DNA from 3 places in the Enterobacter chengduensis genome. Region 2 is predicted to be linked to each of the others. Evidence: predicted binding sites of a transcription regulator. Region 2 holds the regulator's gene; each other region holds the start of a gene.
The links. The regulator CRP, encoded in region 2, controls carbon source genes, mostly activating them, when cyclic AMP is high. The targets are predictions, from matches to a motif close to ATGTGANNNNNNTCACAT.
Positions count from the first base shown of each region.

Region 1: FY206_RS00775 (PTS mannitol transporter subunit IICBA) is a predicted target of CRP. The motif match lies at 2,976-2,993, and genes of this name have one in related genera.
Region 3: focA (formate transporter FocA) is a predicted target of CRP. The motif match lies at 2,190-2,207, and genes of this name have one in related genera.

Region 1 covers NZ_CP043318.1:156,268-161,121, forward strand. Annotated here, with positions in the region: gene mtlD (mannitol-1-phosphate 5-dehydrogenase) at 1-780, opposite strand, end outside; gene FY206_RS00775 (PTS mannitol transporter subunit IICBA) at 885-2,792, opposite strand; gene FY206_RS00780 (DUF3302 domain-containing protein) at 3,445-3,801, shown strand; gene FY206_RS00785 (HlyD family secretion protein) at 3,804-4,854, shown strand, end outside.
Region 2 covers NZ_CP043318.1:4,656,867-4,661,720, forward strand. Annotated here, with positions in the region: gene FY206_RS22635 (hydrolase) at 1-379, shown strand, start outside; gene FY206_RS22640 (YheU family protein) at 376-594, shown strand; gene FY206_RS22645 (phosphoribulokinase) at 624-1,493, shown strand; gene FY206_RS22650 (OsmC family protein) at 1,560-1,964, opposite strand; gene crp (cAMP-activated global transcriptional regulator CRP) at 2,276-2,908, shown strand; gene FY206_RS22660 (YccS/YhfK family putative transporter) at 2,966-4,854, shown strand, end outside.
Region 3 covers NZ_CP043318.1:1,787,329-1,792,182, reverse strand. Annotated here, with positions in the region: gene ycaO (30S ribosomal protein S12 methylthiotransferase accessory factor YcaO) at 99-1,859, shown strand; gene focA (formate transporter FocA) at 2,266-3,123, shown strand; gene pflB (formate C-acetyltransferase) at 3,175-4,854, shown strand, end outside.

The DNA.
Region 1 (4,854 bases), 610 kb from region 2:
GATCAGCACCGCGCCGCTCTCTTCCATTGCCCCTTTTACCACCGCGCGGATCTTCTCATCGAGGATCGCGTCACGAATGGTCTGATGACCGGCCAATTTTCCGAGGTACGCGGTTATAGCATGCCCGGTGTTCAGCGTGAAGAGTTTGCGTTCGACAAATGCCATCAGGTTATCGGTTAATTCCATGCCCGGAATGGTCGGCAGCGCGCCCTTAAACTGGGTTTTATCGACGATCCACTCGCTGAAGGTTTCCACGGTCACTTCCAGCGGGTCGTTGGCGGCGGATTCTGACGGCGGCACGATGCGATCGACCGCGGAATCCACGAACCCGACGTGCGCTTCAACCCAGGCTTTGTCTTCTTCAGCGACCGCGTTGAGTACGTGGCCTTTCAGCTGCGTGGTGCCGCGCACCATGTTTTCGCAGGCGATGATGTTCAGCGGGGTGTCGATACCCTGCGCTTTACGTTTTGCCAGGCCTTTCGCGACCGCAGGGGCGATACGCTCGAGTACAACCGGGCCCACGGCGGTAGTGATGAGATCGACGCTGGCGATCAGGTCAATCACGTCGTCACCGATGCTGCTGACCGCGCTGACGCCGGATACCGTCTCAACCTGCTCGTTTTCGCCCACCACGTGCACCTGATAGCTATGACGGGCATTCAGGGCATCCAGTACGACCTGATTCACATCGGCGAACGTCAGCGTAATGCCCGCGTCTGCCAGCAGTTTGCCGATAAAGCCACGACCAATGTTACCTGCGCCAAAATGTAATGCTTTCATAGTGTTAACCTTCATCAATGTTTTTACCCGAGAGGGCTGGGGTGAGGAGCTTTCTCCCCCTCACCCTAGCCCTCTCCCCGGAGGGGAGAGGGAAGAGAACGGACCTACTTGTTCAACAGCGCCAGCACTTCTTCAACGCTGGTGGTATTGGCCAGACGCTCAATAACCGTTTCGTCATCCAGCGCGTTGGTCAGGCTGGTAATCACCTGAATGTGCTCGTTATTGCGAGCGGCGATACCAATCACCAGGCGGGCGATGTCGTCTTCTTCTTCACCGAAGCGCACGCCCTGCGGATACTGACAGAATACGACGCCGGTTTTCAGGACGCGATCTTTCGCTTCAACCGTACCGTGCGGCACCGCGATGGATTCGCCCAGGTAGGTTGGCGTCAGTTTTTCGCGTTCCAGCATCGCATCGACGTATTCAGGCTGAACGTAGCCGCCTTTTACCAGCTGCTCACCGGCAAAGCGAATCGCCTCTTCTTTGGTAGCCGCGGTACGACCGAGGAAGATGTTTTCCGCACCCAGCTTGAACAGGTGGGCATTGCTCTCGTCAAAACTGTCCTGCAGGCTGGAGCGCACCTTCACTTCGTTTTCTTCGTGACGCTGTGCGGCAACCAGACGTTCGGTCAGGCTGCTGTACAGACCGCTGTCGAGGAAGTTGGTCAGCGAAATGTGCTGTGCCTGTGGCACCTGGCGCATGGCGCGCTCGGTCAGATCGCGGTGGGTGATGACCAGGTCAACGTCCGGCGGCAGGCTGTTAATCGCGCTGTTGGTCACGGAGATGTTGGTCAGGCCCGCATCCTGCACTTTCTTGCGCAGCACGCCGGCACCCATTGCGCTGGAACCCATACCGGCGTCGCAGGCAACGATAATTTTACGCACGTGGCTCAGGTCGTTAGACACATCGCCTGCTGCCAGCGGGGTTGCGCCTTTGGATTCGGCTTTCATGTCGTGCATACGACGGGTTGCCGCTTCGATATCGTCATCTTCTTTCACTTTGCTGGTTTTCAGCAGGATAGAAGAGACCACGAAGGAGACCGCCATGGCCGCACAGATGGCCGCGATGTTCGCGAAGTACGCCCCTTTTGGCGTCATCGCCAGTACCGCCAGGATAGAACCCGGAGAAGCAGGGGAGACCAGACCGCCGCCCAGCACGCTCAGGGTGAACACGCCGGTCATGCCGCCGAGGATAACGGCCAGGATCAGACGCGGGTTCATCAGCACGTACGGGAAGTAAATTTCGTGGATACCGCCCAGGAAGTGGATGATCGCCGCACCGCCAGCAGACTGTTTCGCGCTGCCGCGACCAAAGAACATATACGCCAGCAGGACGCCCATACCCGGACCCGGGTTCGCTTCAATCAGGAAGAAGATGGACTTGCCGAGATCGTGAGACTGCTGAATGCCCAGCGGCGAGAAGATGCCGTGGTTGATGGCGTTGTTGAGGAACAGGATTTTCGCCGGTTCAACGAAGATAGAGGCCAGCGGCAGCATGTCGTGCGCCACCATGAAGTTAACGCCCGCCGCCAGAATTTTGGACAGGACTTCAACCGCAGGGCCAATGCCGAGGAACGCCAGAATCGCGAGGATCATCCCGATGATGCCCGCAGAGAAGTTGTTCACCAGCATTTCGAAGCCGGATTTGATCTTACCGTCAACCCAGACGTCGAATTTCTTAATCGCCCAGCCGCCCAGAGGACCGGCAATCATGGCGCCGAGGAACATCGGCATATCCGCACCGACGATCACACCCATTGTGGTGATGGCACCCACAACGCCACCACGGTCACCGCCTACCAGACGACCACCGGTGAAACCGATCAGCAGCGGCAGGAGATAGGTAATCATTGGGCCAACAAGTTTCGCCAGCGTTTCGTTAGGCAACCACCCTGTCGGAATGAACAATGCGGTGATAATACCCCACGCGATAAACGCGCCGATATTTGGCATCACCATGTTGCTGAGGAAACGACCAAAGCTTTGAACTTTGATCTTGAAATCGGATGACATAAAACACCCCTTCTTCTGTTTACGCTTAGGCTTGCGGCCCGAGGTTTATTGTTAATGAGGCGGCAGAGGTAGCCGGACCCTGTTCTGATGCTGTGAAATCTGGCACTGAATCGTTCAACTGTCCAGACGGGGTAAAATTGTGTGATACGTGTCACGTAAAGGTAGGGGGTGCGGATATCAATGAAGTGATCTCACTCACAAAATTGGTGGGCAAAAAAAATACGATGGCGAGAAAAAAAGCAAAATCCACCCTTTTGTGTGACTGTTGTCACGTTTTGCTCTGGTGTGTTTGTTTCTGGATTGTGACTGATTTCACAAAATATTTTTATGCAGATTTCTCTGGCTGCGATCGCCAGCAAACTCTGCATTGCGGACATGGGCCAGGATTAACGTCACACGAAAAGCTAAAAAAATGCGTCACGAATGTCGTATGGCAAAAAGGATAAACCTGGATTACGCTCATATTGTAAGGTTACGTCTTTTATTATTCAGGATATATTTTGACACGCTTATAAACTTGCGCGGAGATATTATTAAAAACGATACTCCCCGGCTCTGAAATAGTAAGCACAAGTTCGTGTTTATATAAATTAATTAGGCTGCATACCATTCTATTAATTTAATGAGTTGACGTTGTTTAAGTGAGGAGAATATGTTTCTCAACTATTTTGCGCTGGGCGTATTGATTTTTGTATTTCTGGTTCTCTTTTACGGAATCATCGCTATTCATGACATTCCTTATAACATGGCCAAAAAGCGTAACCATCCGCATGCCGATGCCATTCATACGGCAGGCTGGATTAGCCTGTTTACGCTCCATGCCATCTGGCCGTTTCTGTGGATCTGGGCCACGCTGTACCGCGAAGATCGCGGCTGGGGTATGCAGAACCACATCACAAAGCCTGATGAGGTTCCGGGTATGGATGCGCTGGCCAAACGCGTGGCCGAACTCGAACAAAAGCTGGCAGCGGCACAGCCCGCTGCTGATAAAAACACGCTGGAGCGCTAATCATGGATCTGTTGATTATTTTGACCTATGTGGCGTTTGCCTGGGTAATTTTTAAAATATTCCGCATTCCGGTAAACCAGTGGACGCTTGCCACCGCAACGCTAGGCGGGGTATTTATTGTTGCCGGACTGATTCTGTTAATGAACTATAACCACCCGTATACCTTTACGGCGCAAAAAGCGGTTATTTCTATTCCGATTACGCCGCAGGTGACCGGAATAGTCAGTGAAGTGACCGATAAGAATAACCAGCTTATTAAAAAAGGCGACGTGTTATTTAAACTGGATCCGGGCCGCTACCAGGCGCGTGTCGACAGACTGCAGGCCGACCTGGTCACCGCGACGCACAATATTGACAGCTTGAAGGCGCAGCTTGCAGAAGCCGTCGCCAATACCACCCGCGTCTCCGCCGAGCGTGACCGCCTGTACAAAGATTATCAGCGCTACCTGAAAGGCAGCCAGGCAAAGGTGAATCCGTTCTCTGAAAGCGATATCGACAACGCGCGGCAGAACTATCTGGCACAGGATGCGCTGGTAAAAGGCTCCGTGGCTGAACAGACGCAAATTCAAAGCCAGCTGGACAGCATGGTGAACGGCGAACAGTCGCAGATTGCCTCCTTACGCGCCCAGCTTGCCGAAGCGAAATACAATCTGGATCAGACCGTGGTGCGTGCGCCGAGCAATGGCTATATCACTCAGGTGCTGATTCGTCCGGGAACCTACGCCGCCGCGCTGCCGCTGCGTCCGGTGATGGTCTTTATTCCGGAACAGAAGCGCCAGATCGTGGCCCAGTTCCGCCAGAACTCGCTGCTGCGTCTGAAGCCGGGCGATGAGGCGGAAGTGGTGTTTAACGCGCTGCCGGGCCAGGTGTTCTCCGGTAAGCTCACCAGCGTTCTGCCGGTGGTGCCTGGCGGGTCGTATCAGGCGCAGGGGGCGTTGCAGGCATTGACCGTCACGCCGGGTACGGATGGCGTACAGGCGCTGATTGAGCTGGAGCCTAACGCCGACGTCGATGCGCTGCCGGACGGCATCTATGCCCAGGTGGCGGTCTATT
Region 2 (4,854 bases):
GCTGAAGGCCTACCCGGATACCCTGCCGGTCAGCCTGCGCCAGCTGAAAAAGGTGCGCCGCATTCGCGAGTTCGACGATCTGATCACCGCGAAAATCCACGGCTTCGCCGATGCGATTGATTATTATCGCCAGTGCAGCGCCATGCCGCTGCTCAGCAAGATCGCCCAGCCGACGCTGATCATTCACGCCAAAGACGACCCGTTTATGGATCATCACTCGATCCCCGCTCAGGAATTCCTGCCCGACAACGTTCAGTATCAGCTGACCGAGCACGGCGGCCACGTCGGGTTTATCGGCGGGACGCTGCGCCGCCCGAAAATGTGGCTTGAGACGCGTATTCCTGACTGGCTAACTCCTTATCTGGATGGTGCAAAATGATTATTCCCTGGCAGGATCTGGCTCCCGAAACGCTCGATAATCTGATTGAAAGCTTTGTATTACGCGAAGGCACCGATTATGGTGAACAGGAACGCTCGCTTGAGCAAAAGGTCAACGATGTTAAGCGCCAGCTGAAAAGCGGCGACGTGGTGCTGGTGTGGTCAGAACTGCATGAGACGGTGAATATCATGCCCCGCAACGCGTTTCACGGCTGATCTTCCACTTTTTCAGTCAGGGAGTTGCTATGTCTGCCAGACATCCGGTTATTGCCGTTACGGGGTCGAGCGGTGCGGGAACCACCACCACCAGCCTCGCCTTTCGCAAGATTTTCGCCCAGCTGAATCTCCGTGCGGCGGAGGTCGAAGGCGACAGCTTTCACCGCTACACGCGTCCGGAGATGGACATGGCCATCCGGAAGGCGCGCGATCTGGGTAAACACATCAGCTACTTCGGCCCGGAAGCCAATGACTTCGGCCTGCTGGAACAAACCTTCATCGAGTACGGTCAGAGCGGCAAAGGGCAGTCACGCAAGTATCTGCATACCTATGATGAAGCCGTTCCCTGGAATCAGGTACCGGGCACCTTTACTCCCTGGCAGCCGCTGCCGGAACCCACCGACGTGCTGTTTTATGAAGGGTTGCACGGCGGCGTGGTCACCCCTCAGCACGACGTGGCGCGCCACGTGGACCTGCTGGTTGGCGTGGTGCCTATCGTGAACCTGGAGTGGATCCAGAAGCTGACGCGCGACATGAGCGAGCGCGGCCATTCGCGAGAGGCGGTGATGGACTCGGTGGTGCGCTCCATGGAAGATTACATCAACTACCTTACGCCGCAGTTCTCCCGCACCCACATCAACTTCCAGCGCGTGCCGACGGTGGACACCTCCAACCCGTTTGCCGCCAAAAGCATCCCCTCGCTGGACGAGAGCTTTGTGGTGATCCACTTCCGCAATCTCGAAGGCATTGATTACCCCTGGCTGCTGGCGATGCTGCAGGGCTCATTTATTTCTCACATGAATACGTTGGTGGTGCCGGGCGGAAAAATGGGGCTGGCGATGGAGCTCATCATGACGCCGCTGGTGGAGCGGTTGATGGAAGGGAAGCAGATCGCGTGAGCATGTTCCCTCTCCCTGTGGGAGAGGGTTAGGGTGAGGGCATCAACACGCACGATGCCCCAATAATTAAGCCTCGATCACCTCATACGAATGGGTGATGTTTACCGCTTTCTCCAGCATTAACGCCACAGAGCAGTACTTCTCCGCAGACAGGTCAACCGCACGGGAAACCGCCGCGTCCTTCAGTGCTTTACCGGTCACCACAAAGTGCAGGTTAATGTGGGTGAACAGGCGTGGCGCCTCTTCGCGACGTTCTGACGTGAGTTTGACCTCACAATCCGTTACGTCATGACGGCCTTTTTGCAGAATCGACACCACGTCAATCGCGCTGCATCCCCCTGCCGCCATCAGCACCATTTCCATCGGGCTTGGCGCTTTATCGCCGGAGTTACCGTCCATCAAAATCTGGTGCCCCGACGCGGACTCGCCCAGGAACGTTAAACCTTCAACCCATTTCACGCGCGCTTGCATATTCTTAAACTCCAACGTTGCATTTTTGGTGACAGATTACGCGTGCGTTACATTTCTCGCAATGGAAGGCGACCTGCATCATGCTGAAGCGAGACACCAGGAGACACGCGGCGAAAGCTATGCTAAAACACTCTGGATGCTACAGTAATACATTGACGTTACACATGTATGCAGAGGACATCAAACTTTACTGGCTGCGAAACGTTACGGTAGCCGACTTCCCAGGGTATGGGTAAGAATTCGATTGCAACCCCAGAGTCCGGATGCATCTGATGACTCTGGTGACAGCTTATAACAGAGGATAACAGCGCATGGTGCTTGGCAAACCGCAAACAGACCCGACTCTCGAATGGTTCTTGTCTCATTGCCACATTCATAAGTACCCATCAAAGAGCACGCTGATTCACCAGGGTGAAAAAGCGGAAACGTTGTATTACATCGTTAAAGGCTCGGTGGCAGTGCTGATCAAAGATGAAGAAGGGAAAGAGATGATCCTTTCTTATCTGAACCAGGGCGATTTCATCGGTGAACTGGGCCTGTTTGAAGAGGGCCAGGAACGTAGCGCCTGGGTTCGTGCAAAGACAGCATGTGAAGTGGCTGAAATTTCTTACAAGAAGTTCCGTCAGCTGATCCAGGTCAACCCGGACATCCTGATGCGTCTTTCTTCCCAGATGGCGCGCCGTCTGCAGGTCACCTCAGAGAAAGTGGGTAACCTCGCCTTCCTGGACGTGACGGGTCGTATCGCACAAACCCTGTTGAACCTGGCGAAACAGCCAGACGCCATGACCCACCCGGACGGCATGCAAATTAAAATTACCCGTCAGGAAATTGGTCAGATCGTCGGTTGCTCCCGTGAAACAGTGGGTCGTATTCTGAAAATGCTCGAAGATCAGAACCTGATCTCCGCCCACGGTAAAACCATCGTGGTCTACGGAACGCGTTAATTCCGCTTAAGCGGCGTGCCATCGCAAGGTGTCACGCCGTTTTTGTCTCTACTCCCCATGTGGCGCAGGCTGATCTATCACCCGGAAGTTAACTACGCACTGCGGCAAACGCTGGTGTTGTGTCTTCCTGTGGCCATAGGCCTGATCCTTGGACATCTTCAGCAGGGCCTGCTGTTTTCCCTCGTGCCCGCCTGCTGCAACATCGCCGGTCTGGACACGCCGCATAAGCGCTTTTTCAAACGCCTGATTATCGGTGGCGGCCTGTTTGCGGGCTGTAGCCTTGCGGTGCAGCTCCTGCTAGCCCGGGATATCCCGCTGCCGCTGATCCTGACCGTGCTGGCGATGACGCTGGGCGTCACGGCAGAAATCAGTTCGCTGCACGCGCGCCTGCTTCCCGCGTCGCTGATTGCGGCCATCTTCACCCTGAGCCTCGCCGGGAATATGCCGGTGTGGGAGCCGCTGCTGATCTACGCGCTCGGCACGCTGTGGTACGGGGTATTTAACTGGTTCTGGTTCTGGCTGTGGCGGGAACAGCCGCTGCGCGAATCGCTGAGCCTGCTCTACGTGCAACTGGCGGAGTACTGCGAAGCCAAATACACCCTGCTGACCCAGCATACCGATCCGGACAAATCCTTACCGCCGCTGCTGGCGCGCCAGCAGAAGGTGGTGGATCTGATAAGCCAGTGCTATCAGCAGCTGCATATGCTCGCCGCCAACAAGAACCACGAATATAAACGGCTGCTGCGCACCTTCCAGGTGGGGCTGGATCTGCAGGAGCATATCTCGGTAAGCCTGCACCATCCGCAGGAGGTGCAAAAGCTGGTCGAGCGCAGCCACGCCGAAGCGGTCATCCGCTGGAACGCGCAGACCGTTTCCGCGCGCCTGCGGGTGCTGGCGGACGATATTCTCTATCACCGCTACCCCACGCGCTTTAACATGGAAAAACAGCTCGGCGCGCTGGAGAAAATTGCCCGTCAGCATCCGGATAACCCGGTCGGCCAGTTTGCCGCCTGGCACTTCAGCCGCATCGCCCGCGTGCTGCGCACCCAGCGCCCGCTGTATCCCCGCGACCTGATGGCGGATAAGCAGAAACGGCTTCCGCTATTGCCCGCGCTCAAAAGCTACCTGTCCCTTAAGTCGTCCGCTCTGCGTAACGCCGCACGGATTAGCGTCATGCTGAGCATCGCCAGCCTGATGGGCATGGCGCTGCATCTGCCGAAACCCTACTGGATCTTAATGACCGTGCTGTTTGTCACCCAGAACGGCTACGGCGCCACGCGGGTGCGTATTCTGCACCGGGCTGGCGGCACCATGGCAGGGCTGATTATTGCGGGCGTAACGCTGCACTTTCACGTGCCGGAAGGCTATACCCTGGCGGGGATGCTGGCGGTCACCCTGGTAAGCTACCTGATTATCCGCAAAAACTACGGCTGGGCGATGGTGGGCTTTACGGTGACGGCGGTGTATACCCTTCAGCTGCTCACGCTCAACGGCGAACAGTTTATCGTTGCCCGCCTGATTGATACCCTGATCGGCTGTCTGATTGCCTTCGGCGGTATGGTCTGGCTCTGGCCTCAGTGGCAAAGCGGGCTGCTGCGCCAGAACGCCCACGACGCGCTGGAGGCTGACCAGCAGGCCATTCGTCTGATCCTGAGCGACGACCCGCAGCCCTCCCCGCTGGCGTATCAGCGGATGAAAGTTAATCAGGCGCACAACGCGCTGTTTAACTCCCTCAACCAGGCGATGCAGGAGCCGGGCTTTAACGCGCACTATCTGGCAGACATGAAGCTTTGGGTCACGCACAGCCAGTTTATCGTCGAGCACATTAACGCCATGACCACGCTGGCGCGCGAGCACACGATGCTGACGCCGGATCTGGCGCAGCGCTATTTGCAGTCGTGTGAAATTGCCCTGCAGCGGTGTCAGCAGCGTCTGGAGTATGACGC
Region 3 (4,854 bases), 2.2 Mb from region 2:
CACTAAGCATAGCCCAGCCATTTATTTTCGCCGAAGATAGCACCCGTCACGCAAAACCCGTATCATTGCGCGCTTTACGTACGATAAAAGTGAACGCCATGACTCAAACGTTTATCCCCGGCAAAGACGCCGCTCTGGAAGATTCCATCGCTCGCTTCCAGCAGAAACTGACCGACCTGGGTTTTAACATCGAAGAAGCCTCCTGGCTCAATCCGGTACCTCATGTCTGGTCCGTGCATATTCGCGATAAAGACTGTGCCCTGTGCTTTACCAACGGTAAAGGCGCGACAAAAAAAGCGGCACTGGCCTCCGCGCTGGGTGAGTATTTTGAGCGTCTGTCCACCAACTATTTCTTCGCTGACTTCTGGCTGGGCGAAACTATCGCGAACGGCCCGTTCGTGCACTATCCGAACGAAAAATGGTTCCCACTGACCGAAGACGACGAACTGCCGGATGGCATTCTGGATCCGCGCCTGCGCGCGTTTTACGATCCGGAAAACGAGCTGACCGCCAGCATGCTGATCGATCTCCAGTCAGGTAATGAAGATCGTGGTATTTGCGCTCTGCCCTTCACGCGTCAATCCGACGAGCAGACCGTTTATATTCCGATGAACATCGTCGGTAACCTGTACGTGTCCAACGGGATGTCCGCCGGGAACACCCGTAACGAAGCGCGCGTTCAGGGCTTGTCTGAAGTGTTCGAGCGTCATATTAAAAACCGCATTATTGCCGAATCTATCAGCCTGCCTGAAATTCCGGCCGACGTGCTGGCGCGCTACCCGGGCGTGGTGGAATCCATCGCCAAGCTTGAAGCGGAAGGTTTCCCTATCTTTGCCTACGATGGCTCGCTGGGCGGCAAGTACCCGGTTATCTGCGTAGTGCTGTTTAACCCGGAAAACGGCACCTGCTTCGCCTCCTTTGGCGCGCACCCGGACTTCGGCGTGGCGCTCGAGCGTACCGTCACCGAGCTGCTGCAGGGCCGTAGCCTGAAAGATCTCGACGTCTTCACCCCGCCAACGTTTGATGACGAAGAAGTGGCCGAGCACACTAACCTCGAAACACACTTCATCGACTCCAGCGGCCTGATCTCCTGGGATATGTTCAAGCAGGACGCGGACTATCCGTTCGTGGACTGGAGCTTTGCGGGTACCACGGAAGAAGAGTTCGCCACCTTAATGGCCATCTTTGAAGCGGAAGACCAGGAAGTTTACATTGCCGATTACGAACACCTGGGCGTCTACGCGTGCCGCATTATTGTTCCGGGCATGTCCGACATCTATCCGGCCGAAGATCTGTGGCTGGCGAATAACAGCATGGGCGCACACCTGCGCGAAACGCTCCTGTCCCTGCCGGGCAGCGAGTGGGAGAAAGAAGATTATCTGAACCTGATCGCCCAGCTGGACGAAGAAGGTCACGATGACTTCACCCGCGTGCGTGAACTGCTGGGTCTGGCAACCGGAAAAGATAACGGCTGGTATACCCTGCGCATTGGCGAGCTGAAGGCCATGCTGGCGCTGGCGGGCGGCGATCTGGATCAGGCGCTTGCGTGGACGGAATGGACGATGGAATTCAACCAGTCCGTCTTCTCTGCCGAGCGCACTAACTACTACCGCTGCCTGCAGACGCTGCTGCTGCTCTCTCAGGAAGAAGACCGCGAGCCGCTGCAATATCTTAATGCCTTCGTGCGTATGTACGGCGCAGAGGCGGTTGAAGCCGCCAGCGCGGCGCTGAGCGGTGAAGAACCATTCTACGGTTTGCAGGCTGTCGACAGCGATCTTCACGCCTTCCCTGCGCATCAGTCGTTGCTGAAAGCCTATGAGAAGCTGCAGAAAGCAAAAGCCGCTTACTGGTCAAAATAAGCGCACATAACATTACCGGCAGTAGGCGTATTCAATCGTCTGAGCTATATTACGGGGCAATTTCATTGCCCCTTTTTTTATTTTCTTCGGCAATGACTGTTGATTGTAATAATAAAGTTAAACATGGGTAAATATAATAATATTTACCTTGGCTTTACTGTTACTTTTTATGGTAAATACTCCATATTAATTAACTGTTTCAGAGGTGGCCGAGCGAAAAAATTCAACTCTTTTCATAACTTTTAAAATTTATTTTTATACGGATAATCAAACACTTACCCCGCATTTGTCGTAAAACCACACACACTGCGGGCCTATAAGCCAGGCGAGATATGATCTATATCAATTTCTCTTCTATAATGCTTTGTTAGTATCTCGTCGCCGACTTAATAAAGAGAGAGTTAGTGTGAAAGCTGACAACCCTTTTGATCTTTTACTCCCCGCCGCGATGGCCAAAGTGGCCGAAGAAGCGGGTGTCTATAAAGCAACGAAACACCCGATGAAGACGTTCTATCTGGCGATCACGGCTGGTGTGTTCATCTCTATCGCTTTCGTCTTCTACATCACCGCCACCACCGGTACTGCCGGAATGCCTTTCGGCATGGCCAAACTGATTGGCGGCATTTGCTTCTCACTGGGTCTGATTCTCTGCGTCATCTGCGGCGCCGACCTCTTCACCTCAACGGTGCTGATTGTCGTGGCAAAGGCCAGCGGAAGAATTACCTGGGGTCAACTGGCACGTAACTGGCTTAACGTCTACGTGGGTAACCTGGTTGGCTGTCTGCTCTTTGTTTTGTTGATGTGGCTTTCTGGCGAGTACATGACCGCCAACGGCGGCTGGGGCCTCAACGTCCTGCAAACCGCCGACCACAAAATGCACCACACATTTATCGAAGCCGTTGCTCTTGGCATCCTCGCAAACCTGATGGTCTGCCTGGCTGTATGGATGAGCTACTCGGGTCGTAGCCTGATGGACAAAGCCTTGATTATGGTTCTGCCGGTTGCGATGTTTGTTGCCAGCGGCTTTGAGCACAGTATCGCGAATATGTTCATGATCCCAATGGGCATTGTTATCCGCGACTTTGCGAGCCCGGAGTTCTGGACCGCAGTTGGTTCATCCCCGGAAAGTTTCTCTCACCTGACTATTATGAATTTCATTACTGATAACCTGATCCCTGTCACTATCGGGAACATTATCGGTGGGGGTCTGTTAGTTGGGTTGACATACTGGGTCATTTACCTGCGTGGCGACGATCATCATTGATGGTTTTCTCAGGCAGTAAATAAAAAATCCACTTAAGAAGGTAGGTGTTACATGTCCGAGCTTAATGAAAAGTTAGCCACAGCCTGGGAAGGTTTTGCGAAAGGTGACTGGCAGAATGAAGTCAACGTCCGTGACTTCATTCAGAAAAACTATACCCCGTATGAAGGTGACGAATCCTTCCTGGCTGGCGCCACTGACGCGACCACCAAGCTGTGGGACAGAGTAATGGAAGGCGTTAAACTGGAAAACCGCACTCACGCGCCAGTTGATTTTGACACCTCCGTTGCTTCCACCATCACTTCTCACGATGCTGGCTACATCAACAAAGCCCTTGAGAAAATCGTTGGTCTGCAGACTGAAGCACCACTGAAACGCGCAATCATCCCGTTCGGTGGTATCAAAATGGTTGAAGGTTCCTGCAAAGCGTATAACCGCGAGCTGGACCCAATGCTGAAAAAAATCTTCACCGAATACCGCAAAACCCACAACCAGGGCGTATTCGATGTTTACACCAAAGACATTCTGAACTGCCGTAAGTCTGGTGTTCTGACCGGTCTGCCAGATGCGTATGGCCGTGGCCGTATCATCGGTGACTACCGTCGCGTTGCGCTGTACGGTATCGACTTCCTGATGAAAGACAAGTACGCGCAGTTTGTTTCCCTGCAGTCCGATCTGGAAAACGGCGTAAACCTGGAAGCGACTATCCGTCTGCGTGAAGAGATCGCTGAACAGCACCGTGCGCTGGGTCAGATCAAAGAGATGGCGGCGAAATACGGCTGCGATATCTCTGGTCCGGCTACCAACGCTCAGGAAGCTATCCAGTGGACCTACTTCGGCTACCTGGCCGCTGTTAAGTCTCAGAACGGCGCAGCAATGTCCTTCGGTCGCGTATCCACCTTCCTGGATGCCTACATCGAACGTGACCTGAAAGCAGGCAAAATCACCGAGCAAGACGCTCAGGAAATGATTGACCACCTGGTCATGAAACTGCGTATGGTTCGCTTCCTGCGTACCCCAGAATACGATGAGCTGTTCTCCGGTGACCCAATCTGGGCAACTGAATCTATCGGCGGTATGGGCGTTGACGGCCGTACTCTGGTAACCAAAAACAGCTTCCGCTTCCTGAATACCCTTTACACCATGGGTCCTTCTCCGGAGCCGAACATCACCGTTCTGTGGTCTGAAAAACTGCCTCTGAACTTCAAGAAATTCGCCGCTAAAGTGTCCATCGACACCTCTTCTCTGCAGTACGAGAACGATGACCTGATGCGTCCGGACTTCAACAACGACGATTACGCTATCGCTTGCTGCGTAAGCCCAATGGTTGTTGGTAAACAAATGCAGTTCTTCGGTGCGCGTGCAAACCTGGCGAAAACCATGCTGTACGCTATCAACGGCGGCGTTGATGAAAAACTGAAAATGCAGGTTGGTCCTAAGTCTGAGCCAATCAAAGGCGACGTGCTGAACTATGACGAAGTCATGGAACGTATGGATCACTTCATGGACTGGCTGGCGAAACAGTACGTCACTGCGCTGAACGTTATCCACTACATGCACGACAAGTACAGCTACGAAGCCTCTCTGATGGCGCTGCACGACCGTGACGTTATCCGCACCATGGCGTGTGGTATCGCAGGTCTGTCCGTTGCGGCTGACTCCCTGTCTGCAATCAAATATGCGAAAGTGAAGCCAATTCGTGACGAAGACGGCCTGGCCGTAGACTTCGAAATC